4 regions of the Vreelandella sp. V005 genome follow, and region 4 is predicted to be linked to each of the others. Evidence: predicted binding sites of a transcription regulator. Region 4 holds the regulator's gene; each other region holds the start of a gene.

Region 1 (3,239 bases), 220 kb from region 4:
TAGCGCAAGCCATGCCTGACCGCGCGAGCCTTCCCATCTGGCGTGGTGTAGGGCTGAGCCCCATGGCGGTGAGTGCTTCGCTGGGTGTGGCCGGCTTGCCGCCGCTTTCTGAGCGGCTCCGGCGCGTTAGTTACGGTGTTCCACCGCTCTTGGCCGCACCGCCCCCGGCGCCCGCCATTACATTGCCCAAACTGTTGATGCCAGCCGGTAGCGATGATTTTTCGTCACCCTTGGCGGATTACATGGTGGTATTGACCGATCGGCCGCCGGTGAACGTGCAACCGGTTAGCGATGAATCGGTGTCGGGGGCCTTGGCCTTGAACCAGGCGCTGTCTCAGCGCGTTGAAGAGTCTACCTATCTACCCGACTTGGAAGGTGTCGAGGTGTCACGAGTGGATGAGGGGATTAGTTTGCGTGTGCAGGATCAACTGCTATTTCCTTCCGCTACGGCTGAGTTGACCGACGATGGGTCATCGCTAGTGGGTAGCTTGCTGGAGACGATACAGCGCTACGATGGCGAGGTATGGGTGGAAGGCCACTCTGATAGCCAAACGATCAATACTGAAGAATTCTCTTCCAACTGGGCCCTCTCGAGTGCACGGGCCATTGCCATTGTGGAGGCGCTCGAAGCGTCGGGCGTCGATGCAGAGCGCCTGCGCGCGGTTGGCTTGGCGGCCACTAGGCCACTGGAAAGTAACGCCACGGCAGAAGGGCGTGCGCGTAACCGTCGGGTTGAAGTCGTTATTCATGTGGAGTAGAGCTCTGACTTCCCATGTCATTGCGAGGAGCGCAGCGACGCGGCAATCTCTGCCCGCGGTGTATCCCACTTTTCCAGCATAAAAAAAACCGCCGGGGGAGGCGGGTAGAAAGGGCTTGGCTCACTGCAGCCCACTGGCGTCAGGTGAGGGGTGTACAGGACAACCAGTGGGTACAAGATAAGTATAGCTATTTATGCGCCGCTGCCAAGTCTTGTGTTAGTTTTTTTTCGTTTACCGACGCAAAAAGTGCACTAAAGTGCCTCATGCGCCTTTTTGGTGCTTTTAGGCTGCTTCTTTTTGGTGCCTGCAGCGAAGCCATCTCCCTGGGCGTTCTCAAATGCGCCATAACCTGCTGCTAAAACTACGTTTCTTCGTTTTGGCTTATAACTTGCTATCTTTTTCTTAGCCGAACCATTGCGGGACTTAGCGATTAGCTATCCTTGCCATATACATCGATGATGCGCTAAGACCGAAAAGAGGTAGTGCCATGCCGGAATCAAATCAATTTTCAGCGCCGCTTTCTCCATCGCCATCTTCATTCACCGCATCAGCCGACCCGATGTTGCCGCCGCGTATAGTGGTGACCGATTTAGATGGCTCGCTGCTGGATCACCACACCTATGACTTCAGCCCGGCCGCCCCTTGGCTGGCTCGTTTTAAGCAAATGGGCGTGCCGGTCATTCCGGTTACCAGTAAAACCCGTGCGGAGTTGATTCCCTTGCGCGAAGCGCTCGGCCTCACCGCGACGCCGTTTATTGCGGAAAATGGGGCGGTGATTGGCCTGCCGCCAGGCTGGTGCCATGCGCGGTTAGACCGCCCTGGCGGTGGTCGTGATGGAGTGGTGATTAAACATCCTGGGGTGGATATTGGTTTTATAAGTGCGCGTTTAAAGGTGTGGCGCGAGCGTTTGGATGTTCAATTTACCCGCATGGGTGAGTTGAGTGTGAAGGAAGTAATGGAACTGACGGGGTTGGATGAATCCCGTGCCCATGATGCGCGGCAGCGGGAAGGCAGCGAGCCGCTGTTGTGGAAAGATAGTGACGCGGCATTGGAAACATTTCGTGCGGCTTTGGAAGGGGATGGCCTGCAGCTAACACAAGGCGGGCGTTTCTGGCATGTGATGGGGCGTGCGGCGGACAAAGGCAGCGCCGTGGAGTGGCTGGTCAAACGCTTTACGGCCTTGAGAGGCCGGACGCCTCTCTCGTTAGGCCTGGGAGATGGGCCAAATGATATCTCTATGCTTGAGGCGGTGGATCAGGCCGTGGTGATCCGTGGGTGTCATGACTTAGTCGTTGAGCCATGTAACAGTGCGCTTTACCGCACGGAAGCAACCGGGCCAACCGGCTGGGCCGAGGGGGTGGCCCACTGGTGGGGGCGAGACGAACGCCGTTTAGCGACGGCAGAGAAGGGTGATGCTGTTGTTGTAGAGCGGTTCGTTAATCAAGAACAGTTCGACGAATCCAGGGAGGCAAGCGCATGAGTGACTTTCATCAAAACGGCATTATTACTGACTTTCATAACCTGACGAAGCGCCCAGTGGAGGCGTTAGAAGAAGAGCTTTGCCAGTTCGCTCGTCGGCGGCCGATGGGCTTGATTCTACCGTCACTGTTTTCGGAGTTAGAGGGGCCAGCGCTGTCAGCGATTGTCGATGAGCTGGTTAAAGTGCCTTATCTCAATGAGATAGTCATTGGTCTGGATCGTGCCGACCGTGAGCAGTTTTTATTCGCTCGGGAGTTTTTCTCGCGCCTGCCACAGCATACGCGTATTTTGTGGAACGATGGCCCGCGCCTGAGAGCGCTGGATGCGGAGCTGGAAGCGCATGGGCTAGGGGCGTTGGAGCCTGGAAAAGGGCGTAACGTTTGGTATTGCGCTGGGTATATGCTGTCGTCAGCTCGCTCGACGGTAGTGGGGCTGCACGATTGCGATATTCTCACTTATGAGCGCGGTTTGCTGGCGCGCCTGATGTATCCGGTCGCCCACCCCAATTTCAATTATAGTTTCTGTAAAGGTTATTACCCCCGCATTGCGGAGGGCAAACTCAATGGCCGGGTTTCTCGGCTGCTGGTGACGCCGTTGCTGCGGGCGCTGAAAACCGTCTGCGGGCCGCTGGCGTATCTCGACTACTTGGATAGCTTCCGCTACCCGCTTTCGGGCGAGTTTGCGATGCGCAGCGAGGTGCTCGAAGGCATTCGAATTCCTGCCGATTGGGGGCTGGAAATCGGGGTGTTATCGGAGCTTCAGCGCAACTATTCTACGCGCCAGATCTGCCAGGTGGACATCGCCGATGCCTACGACCACAAGCACCAACCAGTGAGTGAAGAGGACCCTAACGGCGGCTTGAACCGGATGAGTTTGGATATCTCCAAAGCGTTGTATCGCAAGTTGGCCACGCAAGGGATTACCTTTAGCAGTGAAGACTTTCGCACGCTCAAAGCCACTTACTACCGCTTTGCATTGGATTTGATCGAAGCCTACGACCAC
Region 2 (3,239 bases), on a different contig from region 4:
ACTCACCCACTAGCCCCACAAAACTGTCGAGGATCTCGCTGCGTTGCTCAACATCTTGCCACTGCATGACGACATAACCCGGAGGCGGTAGCTCCCAGCGCTGGGTATGAGTGGTTGACGCAAGATCGAGAATTAGATCGAAGCTGTCGCGCTCAATCAACGCGCGGGCAAGATCCAGCGGCGCATCTTCCTCGTCAAGCTGAACGCGAAAAGCCCCGAGATAACCATTGATGCGCAGCTGGGCCAATTGATGGCTGCTAAGCGCTTGGGTGACAACCGGTTCGCTGGCGACGGCTGTATCTGCTATCTCGCTGTCCTGGCCATGGGCGGCAGGCCCGGTCATTAGCAGCGTGAGCGAGGCCAGACCGCGGCCTTGAAGCGCGCGCGCAGCAGCGTTTACGTCAGCGGAAGTACCTATCAACAGGGCATGACCACGGCTGTGATAAGTCACATTGGCAGGCGTTAAGTTGGCAGGCCAAGAGATACGTCGGCGTACCGTTTCTCGAGCCTCGGCATTACGCTGGTCGTCTACAGACGCCAGTTGGATTCGTTGATTCATGCATTCTCACGGTCAGTGAATAATTCTTATTATATTTTTGAGTTATATATTTAACTATTGTGGCATAACAATGTGCGGAAACTAAGTTAAGCCTATGGCGAAAACCACTATTTGCCAAATTAATTACCGTCAACGCTTCCAACGCTTGAGCTATCAGCATCATTCAATGCTTTGTTTTACATCTACTTTCAACAAAGGCTAGGTGTTTTTTTCTCGGTCAGATGAATAATCAGACTGGTCGTCTAGTGAGGCATTTTTTGAGCTGCTGTCCTCAGCAGGTAGAGACGCTTCTTGCTCGCCGATGTCTTTTGCGCGCTCGGGTTGGGTGTCAGTTACTTGTTTATCGACGGCTTCTTCTACTTTATGTGTCCACTGGCGAAGCTTACCGGCAAGTTCTGACGACATCGGTTTCAGCAGTTTATGGTAGTCGGCGTCGTAATCGTCTAAACCATCGCGCACGTTGTAGTTACCGGTGGCCCAAAGCCGCTTAAGCGCTTGACGACGCAAAGCACCGCTGACGCCCGGCACCATGTACGCGCTGAAGTCACTGCCCGCTTGCAGCGTCTCAGGGTCTGGCAAGGTGTGGTCTAAGCTGCCGGGTTCAGGCGCCTGCGCAGGCGGTGTCAGGGGGTGTTCATTCTCCGCCTCAAGCTGACCGGCCTCATCATGAAACGCCGCTTCTGGGTCAGCGGGCAGGTCATCAATGGCCGACGCCTCTTCTGTTTCAACGTTGCGCTTCAACCGCGACCAGCGTTCCAAGCGGCTCATTACGGCTGCTCCTGGGTAGGCGTATCTTTGGCACGTCCCGCCCCTTTGCGTTTTTTCTTGCGCATTTCCATCGGCGCTTCTCCATGACGTGCCAGATAGCTCTCAAGCCAAACCTGAATGGCCAGTGGCATGGCGGCTTCCAGCACCTGCTGCTCGCCGTCCATCCAACCGGCCGCCACGTCCTGGCTGGCGGTGATGGCATCTGGCTTGGGTGTTTGCCCAGAAAAGCCTGCCCGCACAAATAATCGCGGCGTAGTCGATGTTAAATTGAACCGGTAAGCAGCACGCTCGGTCATCGAAAGCTGTAGATTGACCACATTGTCACCCTGATCGCTCAGCGCAAGCTCTGCTATGCGCCACTGGGTCAGCGTAAAACGTTTCACCTGCTTGGCCTCAGCCACCAAGGTAATACTGATTGGGCGTAAGTTATCGCTCATAATTTTAAATACCCTGAACCTTACATGGATGGCACGTGAAGAAATGGCATTCGAAAAAATCGTCGTTAGAAAAAACGCACAGATAAGGATAGCGCTTGAATGGGTAGACAAGTAAGCATCCCCAGCGCCATCATCGTCAACCCTGTCGTTCTGCGAGAACTCTTTTGTGAGGTTCATGGATGCCCGCCCTTCAGCCTACCCTTCAAATAAGCCGAGCCCGCCTACCGGCCACCACCGAAATCAGTATCGTTGATGAATACGGCGATACGCGCCAGCAGGCAATCGCCGCTGAACGGGCACTCACCGTGTACCTTAATAAGCGAGAGATCGTCACACTGATGACGCTGGGCGATGATCCGGAAGCATTGGTCGTGGGTTATCTACGCAACCAAGGCCTGTTGCGTGCCGCGGCTGACTTAGCCGCCGTGCAGGTCGATTGGGAAGTAGAAGCCGCGGTCGTGATCACACGCCACTTACCCGAAGATTTAGAGGCGCGGTTAAGCACTCGTACCGTCACGACTGGCTGCGGCCAGGGCACGGTCTTTGGTAAGCTACTCGATCAAACAGCGCTCACAGCACTACCCAAGACTCAATTGACACAATCATCGCTCTATCAACTACTGCAAAATCTTAACGCCTATAATGAAACCTACCGTAGCGCAGGCGCCGTTCACGGCTGCGCACTTTGCCGTCAAACCGAGGTGCTCGACTTTGTCGAGGATGTTGGTCGGCACAACGCGGTAGATACGCTAGCAGGGCGGCAATGGCTACAACAAGCCGGCAGTGCCGATGCCGACATCTTCTACACCACCGGGCGACTGACGTCTGAAATGGTACTGAAAGTGGCGCAAATGGGCATTAGCGTGCTGGTCTCGCGCTCCGGCGTTACCCAAAAAGGCGTTGAACTGGCCGAACGCTTCGGCGTCATGCTGATTGCCCGCGCTAAAGGCCGCCATTTTCAGGCTATTAATACCCACAATCGCCTGGCGTTGGATGCGATACCTAATCGTCCGCCCCAGACTCGTTCATCGAAAGAGGCAAGCTCATGATTCCCACTCACGAACTCACCGGCATGATCCTCGCGGGCGGCGAAGGGCGCAGAATGGGTGGCCGTGATAAAGGACTTGAGCCGTTCGCCGGCCTGCCGTTAGTCGGCCATGTCGTCAAACGCCTTAAAGGCCAAGTGGCTGAGCTGCTGATTAACGCCAACCGCAATGCCGACGCTTACCATTTCTTTGCCGATCGCGTGATTGCCGATAAAGAAGCGGGCTTTAAAGGCCCTTTAATGGGTATCTATAGCGGCCTTTGTGCGGCCAAAACGCCTTGGCTGCTGGTGGTTCCGTGCGACTCCCCCGCCCTGCCTGACGACCTAGTCGCACGCATGGTGGCAGGCATTGGTGATCATGATATAGCCGTCGCCTTTGATGGTGAGCGGTTGCACCCTGTCGTTGCGCTGCTGCGCACCTCGCTGGCCG
Region 3 (3,239 bases), on a different contig from region 4:
TGTGGAAAGGCGCATGTAGCGTGGCAACAATTTGGCCCGCCAACGCCTTGGCCTCTTCCAGCGCACTACGCGAAACGCTCTGAATGATGGCGAATTCATCGCCGCCTAAGCGCGCCACTAAGTCGTTCTCTGTCAGCAACCCCTGCACTCGCTGGCTGACTTCTATCAACAGCGCATCGCCCGCCGCATGGCCCAAGCTGTCGTTTACTTCTTTAAAGTGATCAAGGTCGAACAGCATGACGTTAAATACGTCGCCTTGAAGCAGTGAGCGCACCGCCGCTTTTAAAGCATCATTAAGCTGTATACGGTTAGGTAATTTGGTTAACTCATCGTGATGGGCAAGATGTTGAAAACGCAGGGCCTCATCTTTCACATCAAGCAGGTGCTCACGTTCAATAACCTTCTTGCGCAGGGCATCAATAGCATTTGCCATACGGCCAATCTCATCTTTGCGTTGCGTGTAAGGCGTAGTGCTTTGGGTTTGGTTTTTAGCGATGGCGGTTAGCGCCCGTACCAATACAGGTACAGGTCTAAATAATCGTCGCATCAAAATACTTAACAGCAACGCTGTGGCAAGCAGTACCGCTAGAAGCGCCAAAAACGCTTTTTGGATTAGATCGTTGCGTATCTGATAAAGAGACGCTTTCTGGCCAATAGTGGAAACCACAACACCCAATAGCTGGCCTTCAGAGGTCACAATCGGCAGTGAACTAATAAAATGCTCTTCATTACCAATTTTGGCAAACCCCACGTAAAAGTCAGCCGCTTGCGACATGGACCGCCAACTACTCACCGCCAGTAAAGCGTTAGACTCAACGGTATTACGGGCATCCACCATCTTCTCTAGTTTGCCTTGCGGCGACTCGGCAAATAACCAGACATTGTTGCGAGTTTGGGCACTGGCCAATGCTAAGACATCAACTGGGCTAAACCCTGTTTCAAGCACTGACTCCTCATCGCCAATCGCGCGTGGTGAGATAATATGCGTCACCTGCCCTGTATCGTCTGTTTTAACCGCCACAGAGGTATAGATACGCCGAATGGTGGCACTAACGATCTGGGTGTTCACTTGCGCTTCACGCCACCACTGTTCGCGCGCGCCCCGTTCCACCATCAAAAAACCTGACAACGCGCCCATCAAATAGGCAAACAGCACGCCCAACAGCATAAAAATGACCAATTTCCCTACTAGCGAACGGTGCCAGGAAAGGTTAGCAGTAGGCGGTGAAGCGTTCACAGGCTGCGGTGCTTGCATTTAGTCGGGTTCCTTATCGCTACCACGCAATGACTCAATTAGTCATTGCACTAAGCAATATTCTTTTTTGTACACATCGCTCTGTACGAATCGTTTTTTTCATATTGTTTACATCGGTAAATAAAACGAAATTATTAGCCTTTATTTAATAAAGTATCATTAAAAAGAGTGAATATGTTTTAAAAAACACGCTTTGCACTTCTTTGAGGCTAATTATTTTTGGCACGTCTTTTGCTAGTAAGTTATTAGCTAATCACTTTACTTACTTACGTTAGGAGATCGTGATGCACCAGTCTGATTACCCGCTCAGCGAAGTCCCTACCCATGCTCGGAAGGGGTTGCTCTCCGCTTCTGCCGTACTGCTAGGCTTTACCTTTTTTACCGCGACCATGTGGGCGGGTGGCTCCTTAGGACAAGCTTTCCCAATTGGTAAGCTGTTATGGATCATACTCATAGGCAATTTGCTGCTGGGTACGTATGCCGCAGCGCTTGCCTATATCGCCTGTAAAAGTGGGCTTAATTCAGTGTTGATGGGGCGCTTCTGTTTTGGCGAAAAAGGCAGCAAGCTCTCTGACTTTATCCTCGGCTTTACCCAAATCGGCTGGTATGCGTGGGGGACAGCAACCATCGCACTGGTACTGGTGCGCACCATGGGAATGCCTGAATGGCTGGAAATCCCCTTAATGGTGCTTTTTGGTTTTGGCTTCTGTGTGACCGCCATGATCGGTTACAAGGGTATGGACTGGCTGTCGCGCTTTACTGTCCCTGCCATGATGCTGTTTATCTTGATCAGCCTATTCACCGGGCTCGTCGATGTGCGCGGCTTTGCCGGGTTAAGCCAACAAACGCCCTCGGAGAGTATGAGCGTGGCAGCAGCGGTGACGGTCATCATCGGCACCTTTATTAGCGGTGGCACCCAAGCCACCAACTGGAGTCGTTTTGCCAAAACGCCCAAAACTGCGGTCATCGCAACGCTGGCAGCGTTTTTTGTCGGTAACGGCTTAATGGTCCTAACAGGCGCGCTCGGCACCATGATTTACCAGCAGGCGGATATCGTCGATGTGCTGATCGCTCAAGGATTTGTGTCTATCGCCGTACTCATGCTGTTTCTTAATATCTGGACGACACAGGACAACACTATCTACAACTTCGCGGTAGCGGGCTGCAATTTGCTGCGTACTGAAAAACGCCGCTTAGTCACCGTAGCAGGTGCTGCCATTGGTACGGTGCTAGCGGTCGGCGGCATGTACAATCTGCTAATCCCCTTTTTAGTCCTACTTGGCACCTTTATTCCCCCCATGGGCGGGGTCATCATGGCGGATTTCTGGCTCAAGTATAAAGGCCGCTATCCCGAGCTAAACGCTGCTCGGCTACCCGATTTCAATCGCCGTGGGCTAGCCGCCTACGCGATAGGCGCCAGCGCTGCCTACCTTTCACCTTTGTTGCCGCCCTTAGTGGGGGTGGCGGTAGCAGCGGGCAGCTACGCCGTGCTGCTGCGTTTAAAACACGCTACGCTGAGCGATACGCTTCCTTCACCCGCCAAACAATAAGTGAGCGCTTTTTTATATGTTCATGCAGATCATTAACGCCCGCCTACGCCAGCGCCCAGAGCTTTATCGTCTCGTCGTGGAAGACGGCACGTTCAGCTCGATTACTATTCAAGATGCACCGCAAACGCCAAGCGAAGGTCAAATCGATGCAGGCGCCAAGCTGGTCTGCGCGCCATTTATTGAGCCTCATATCCATTTGGACGCTGCGCTAACGGCAGGCGAGCCTAGCTGGAACCAAAGCGGCACGCTGTTTGAAGGCATTGAGCGCTGGAGTGAGCGAAAGCCTATGCTCACAGAGGCGGACATTCGCGAGCGCGCGCTGAAGACGCTTAATTTATTGATCGGCAATGGGGTGCAGTTCGTGCGCACCCACGCTGACACCAGCGACCCAAGCCTGGTTGGCCTAAAAACGCTGTGTCGTTTGCGCGACGAGC
Region 4 (3,239 bases):
TGTGGGCTACGCGCATGAGGGATAGCCACGCCATTACCAATGCCGGTGCTGCCCAAGCGCTCGCGGCCGATTAAGCGGCTGAACACTTCTTGGCTGTCCAGGCTGGGAGTATTTTGGGCAATAAAGGTGCTGAAAAACTCCAGCACCCTTTTTTTGCTGCCCCCGGGGACGTCAAAAAGAACCCGTTCCGGGGGGAGTATGGTTTCCAACGTCATTGAATTAACGCACGCCAGCGCCTTGGGCGCGAGCTTGTGCTTTTTCCTTATGTTTAACAAGTTGACGGTCAATTTTGTCCGCTAACGCGTCAATGGCGGCGTACATATCACTGTCTAGGGCTTCGGCATGTAAATCAGCCCCTGCTGCATGCAGTGTACAGGCGGCTTGCTGGCGCTCTTTCTCCACCGATAGGGTGACTTGCACCGTGGTTATATTGTCGTAATGGCGCTCTACACGTTCAAGCTTTTCGTTGACATAGTCACGCAAGGCGTCAGTCAGTTCTACGTGATGACCAGTGATATTAACTTGCATTGACGTACTCCTTATCCATCGGACTGTACTTCGATTGTAACCCTTTTTGCCGTATTGCAAAGCCCTTGTCGAGAGTTTCCCCTTAAACGTTGACCAGCGCTAGCGTAAGCGACGGCGTTCACTGGAAGAGGGAATGCCCATCGCTTCGCGATATTTTGCCACCGTACGGCGGGCTACCTGAATTCCCCCCTCGCCTAATAGTGTTACTAAACGACTATCAGAAAGTGGTTTGCCGGGCGGTTCCTCTTGAATTAGCTTCTTAAGGCGGGCGCGGATCGCGGTGCTTGAGTGGCTGTCACCGTCCTGGCCGCTGACTTGGCTTGAAAAAAAGTATTTGAGCTCAAAAACGCCCCGAGGCGTATGAATAAATTTCTGAGTGGTTACTCGGGAGATTGTCGACTCGTGCATTTCGACGGCTTCGGCGATATCGGCCAGAATAAGCGGTTTCATGGCTTCTTCGCCATGTTCTAAAAAGCCAATTTGTCGTGTGACAATTTCGCGGCCAACCCGCAGCAAGGTATCGTTGCGACTAGAGAGGCTTTTGATCAGCCAGCGTGCTTCTTGCAGGTGCTCTTTCAAAAACTGGTTGTCTTGGCTTTTGTCAGCACGTTTGATCAGGCTGGCGTAATCGGGCTGAATGCGCAGTCTTGGCAGGGCCTCTGGGTTGAGTTCTAAGTGCCAGCCTTCATGGTCATGGCGTACGACGAGATCCGGCGTTACGTAGCTGTCGTCGGTATCGCCATAGGCGCTGCCTGGGCGGGGATCAAGACTGCGTATTAGCAGAATGACATCCGCCAATTGGGCGTCATCGAGCCCCAGGCGGCGCTTGAGCAAACGTATGTCGTCTTTACCCAATGCTTCAAGAAATTGACGCACTAAGCGACGAGCGGGCACCAGTAGTGGTGTGTTATCGGGCAGGGCAGCCAACTGCAGCATTAAGCACTCCCGCAAGTCGCGGGCAAATATCCCCGTGGGCTCGAACTGCTGGAGTTTAAGTAGAATGGTTTCTACTTCGCGCTGGCTGAGCCCTTCGATTCCCTGGTCGCGAAGCCCTTCACGGATGTCATTAAGCGGCTGGGTTAAGTAGCCATTCGCGTCAAGCGCATCGATTAGGCTTTCTGCGACTAGCTGCTCCCTGGCACCAAAATCGGTCATCGCAAGTTGCCACAGCAAGTGCCCATGAAGACTCTGGCCAGCCGCCTGACGCTCGAAGTCAGGGCCTTCGCTGCTGCCGCTGTGAGTGCCAACGTCTTGATAGGTGTCAGACCAGTCGCTGTCGACGGATAATTCGGTAGGAATACTCTCTGACCACTCTTCCTCTTTAGTCTCGCTGACGGCCTGCTCGCTAAATTCATCTTCCTGTTCCAGCAGGGGATTGGCATCCAAGGCCTGCTGAATTTCTTGACGGAGGTCCAGCGTTGACAGCTGTAGCAGGGCAATCGCCTGCTGCAGCTGAGGCGTCATGGTTAGCTGTGTGCCGATACGCAGTTGGAGAGAAGCTTTCATGACCATCTGAGAACCACTCGTTAATCAGAATGCTCCACCCTAGTGTGAGTAGCTCCTGGGCGCAAGTGCAATAAGCATGCCATTGGTAGTAAAGTTGTTGTGGAACACGATTTAGAGGCAAAAAGTTTAGATGCAAAAATCAACTCAGAGGCGAAAATCAGCGCCTAAATAAACGTCTCTCACTTTTTGGTTAGTCAGAATCGATTCGGTTGAGCCGCTGGCGATGATCTGCCCATCGCCCACGATGTAGGCGATATCGCAGATGTCGAGCGTTTCGCGCACGTTGTGGTCAGTGATGAGTACGCCAATATGACGCTGCTTAAGAGCCCGGATGATGGTTTTAATCTCGCCGACCGAAATGGGGTCAACGCCAGCAAACGGCTCATCCAATAATATAAAGGCGGGTTCCGTGGCTAGTGAGCGAGCTATTTCTACTCGCCTGCGTTCGCCGCCTGAAAGGCTCATGCCCAGGTTGTCGCGAATATGCGTGATATGGAAGTCTTCTAGCAGTGCCTCCAGGCGCTGCTCGCGATCGCTGCGGTTAAGCTCTTTGCGCGTTTCAAGTATCGCCATAATATTATCGGCGACCGATAATTTACGGAAAATCGACGCCTCTTGTGGCAGGTAGCCAATCCCCGCCGCTGCACGCTCATGCATGGGAGCGCGGGTGAGGTCTACCTCGTCGATGCCCACTTTGCCTGCATCGGATTTTACCAGCCCCACGATCATATAAAACGAGGTGGTTTTGCCCGCGCCGTTGGGGCCGAGCAAGCCAACCACGCTGCCTTGGGAAATCTCTAAATTAATGTCTTTGACCACCCGGCGACGTTTGTAGCTTTTGGCCAAGTGGTGGGCATACAAGGTTTTGATGGGCGCAGTGTCTGTAGTTGCCAAAGCGTGGCTCCCTATTGTTCGGGCTGAAGCGTCATGCGGATACGCTGGGGTTCGCTGCCGTCTACGTCAGAGCGCGCTTGGATCACTTCACGGTCAATGAAATATTCAAGACGACCGCCGGTAAAGGTATCTGCTTGTTGGATCAATTCGGCTTGGTCTATCAGCTCGACCCGACGCTCGGCGACATGATAAATAATGCGCCTTGCCCAGCCTTCCGTAGGACCTTCTTGCCCTTCGACCTGATGGCGCAAGTAGGCGCGTTCACCGGTCGAGGTGGCGCGGGAGAGCTCACCTGCCTCATTGCGTTCGAT

What was found. The regulator sigma-54, encoded in region 4, starts transcription at its own class of promoters, with help from an activator protein. The targets are predictions, from matches to a motif close to TGGCACNNNNNTTGCTNT.
Region 1: a site for sigma-54 is predicted at 1,136-1,153, ahead of ACUN8H_RS01395 (HAD-IIB family hydrolase). Genes of this name have one in related genera too.
Region 2: a site for sigma-54 is predicted at 1,877-1,894, ahead of ACUN8H_RS09190 (DUF3305 domain-containing protein). Genes of this name have one in related genera too.
Region 3: a site for sigma-54 is predicted at 1,476-1,493, ahead of codB (cytosine permease). Genes of this name have one in related genera too.

Annotation. Positions count from the first base shown of each region.
Region 1 is NZ_JBQXYA010000001.1:303,527-306,765, reverse strand. It holds gene ACUN8H_RS01400 (OmpA family protein) at 1-758, shown strand, start outside; gene ACUN8H_RS01395 (HAD-IIB family hydrolase) at 1,246-2,238, shown strand; gene ACUN8H_RS01390 (glycosyl transferase) at 2,235-3,239, shown strand, end outside.
Region 2 is NZ_JBQXYA010000003.1:124,175-127,413, forward strand. It holds gene ACUN8H_RS09180 (4Fe-4S binding protein) at 1-559, opposite strand, end outside; gene ACUN8H_RS09185 (DUF3306 domain-containing protein) at 758-1,327, opposite strand; gene ACUN8H_RS09190 (DUF3305 domain-containing protein) at 1,327-1,764, opposite strand; gene ACUN8H_RS09195 (formate dehydrogenase accessory sulfurtransferase FdhD) at 1,944-2,813, shown strand; gene mobA (molybdenum cofactor guanylyltransferase MobA) at 2,810-3,239, shown strand, end outside.
Region 3 is NZ_JBQXYA010000003.1:150,107-153,345, forward strand. It holds gene ACUN8H_RS09285 (diguanylate cyclase domain-containing protein) at 1-1,255, opposite strand, end outside; gene codB (cytosine permease) at 1,540-2,805, shown strand; gene codA (cytosine deaminase) at 2,822-3,239, shown strand, end outside.
Region 4 is NZ_JBQXYA010000001.1:88,498-91,736, reverse strand. It holds gene ACUN8H_RS00455 (PTS sugar transporter subunit IIA) at 1-215, opposite strand, end outside; gene hpf (ribosome hibernation-promoting factor, HPF/YfiA family) at 220-528, opposite strand; gene ACUN8H_RS00445 (RNA polymerase factor sigma-54) at 628-2,040, opposite strand; gene lptB (LPS export ABC transporter ATP-binding protein) at 2,179-2,928, opposite strand; gene lptA (lipopolysaccharide transport periplasmic protein LptA) at 2,940-3,239, opposite strand, start outside.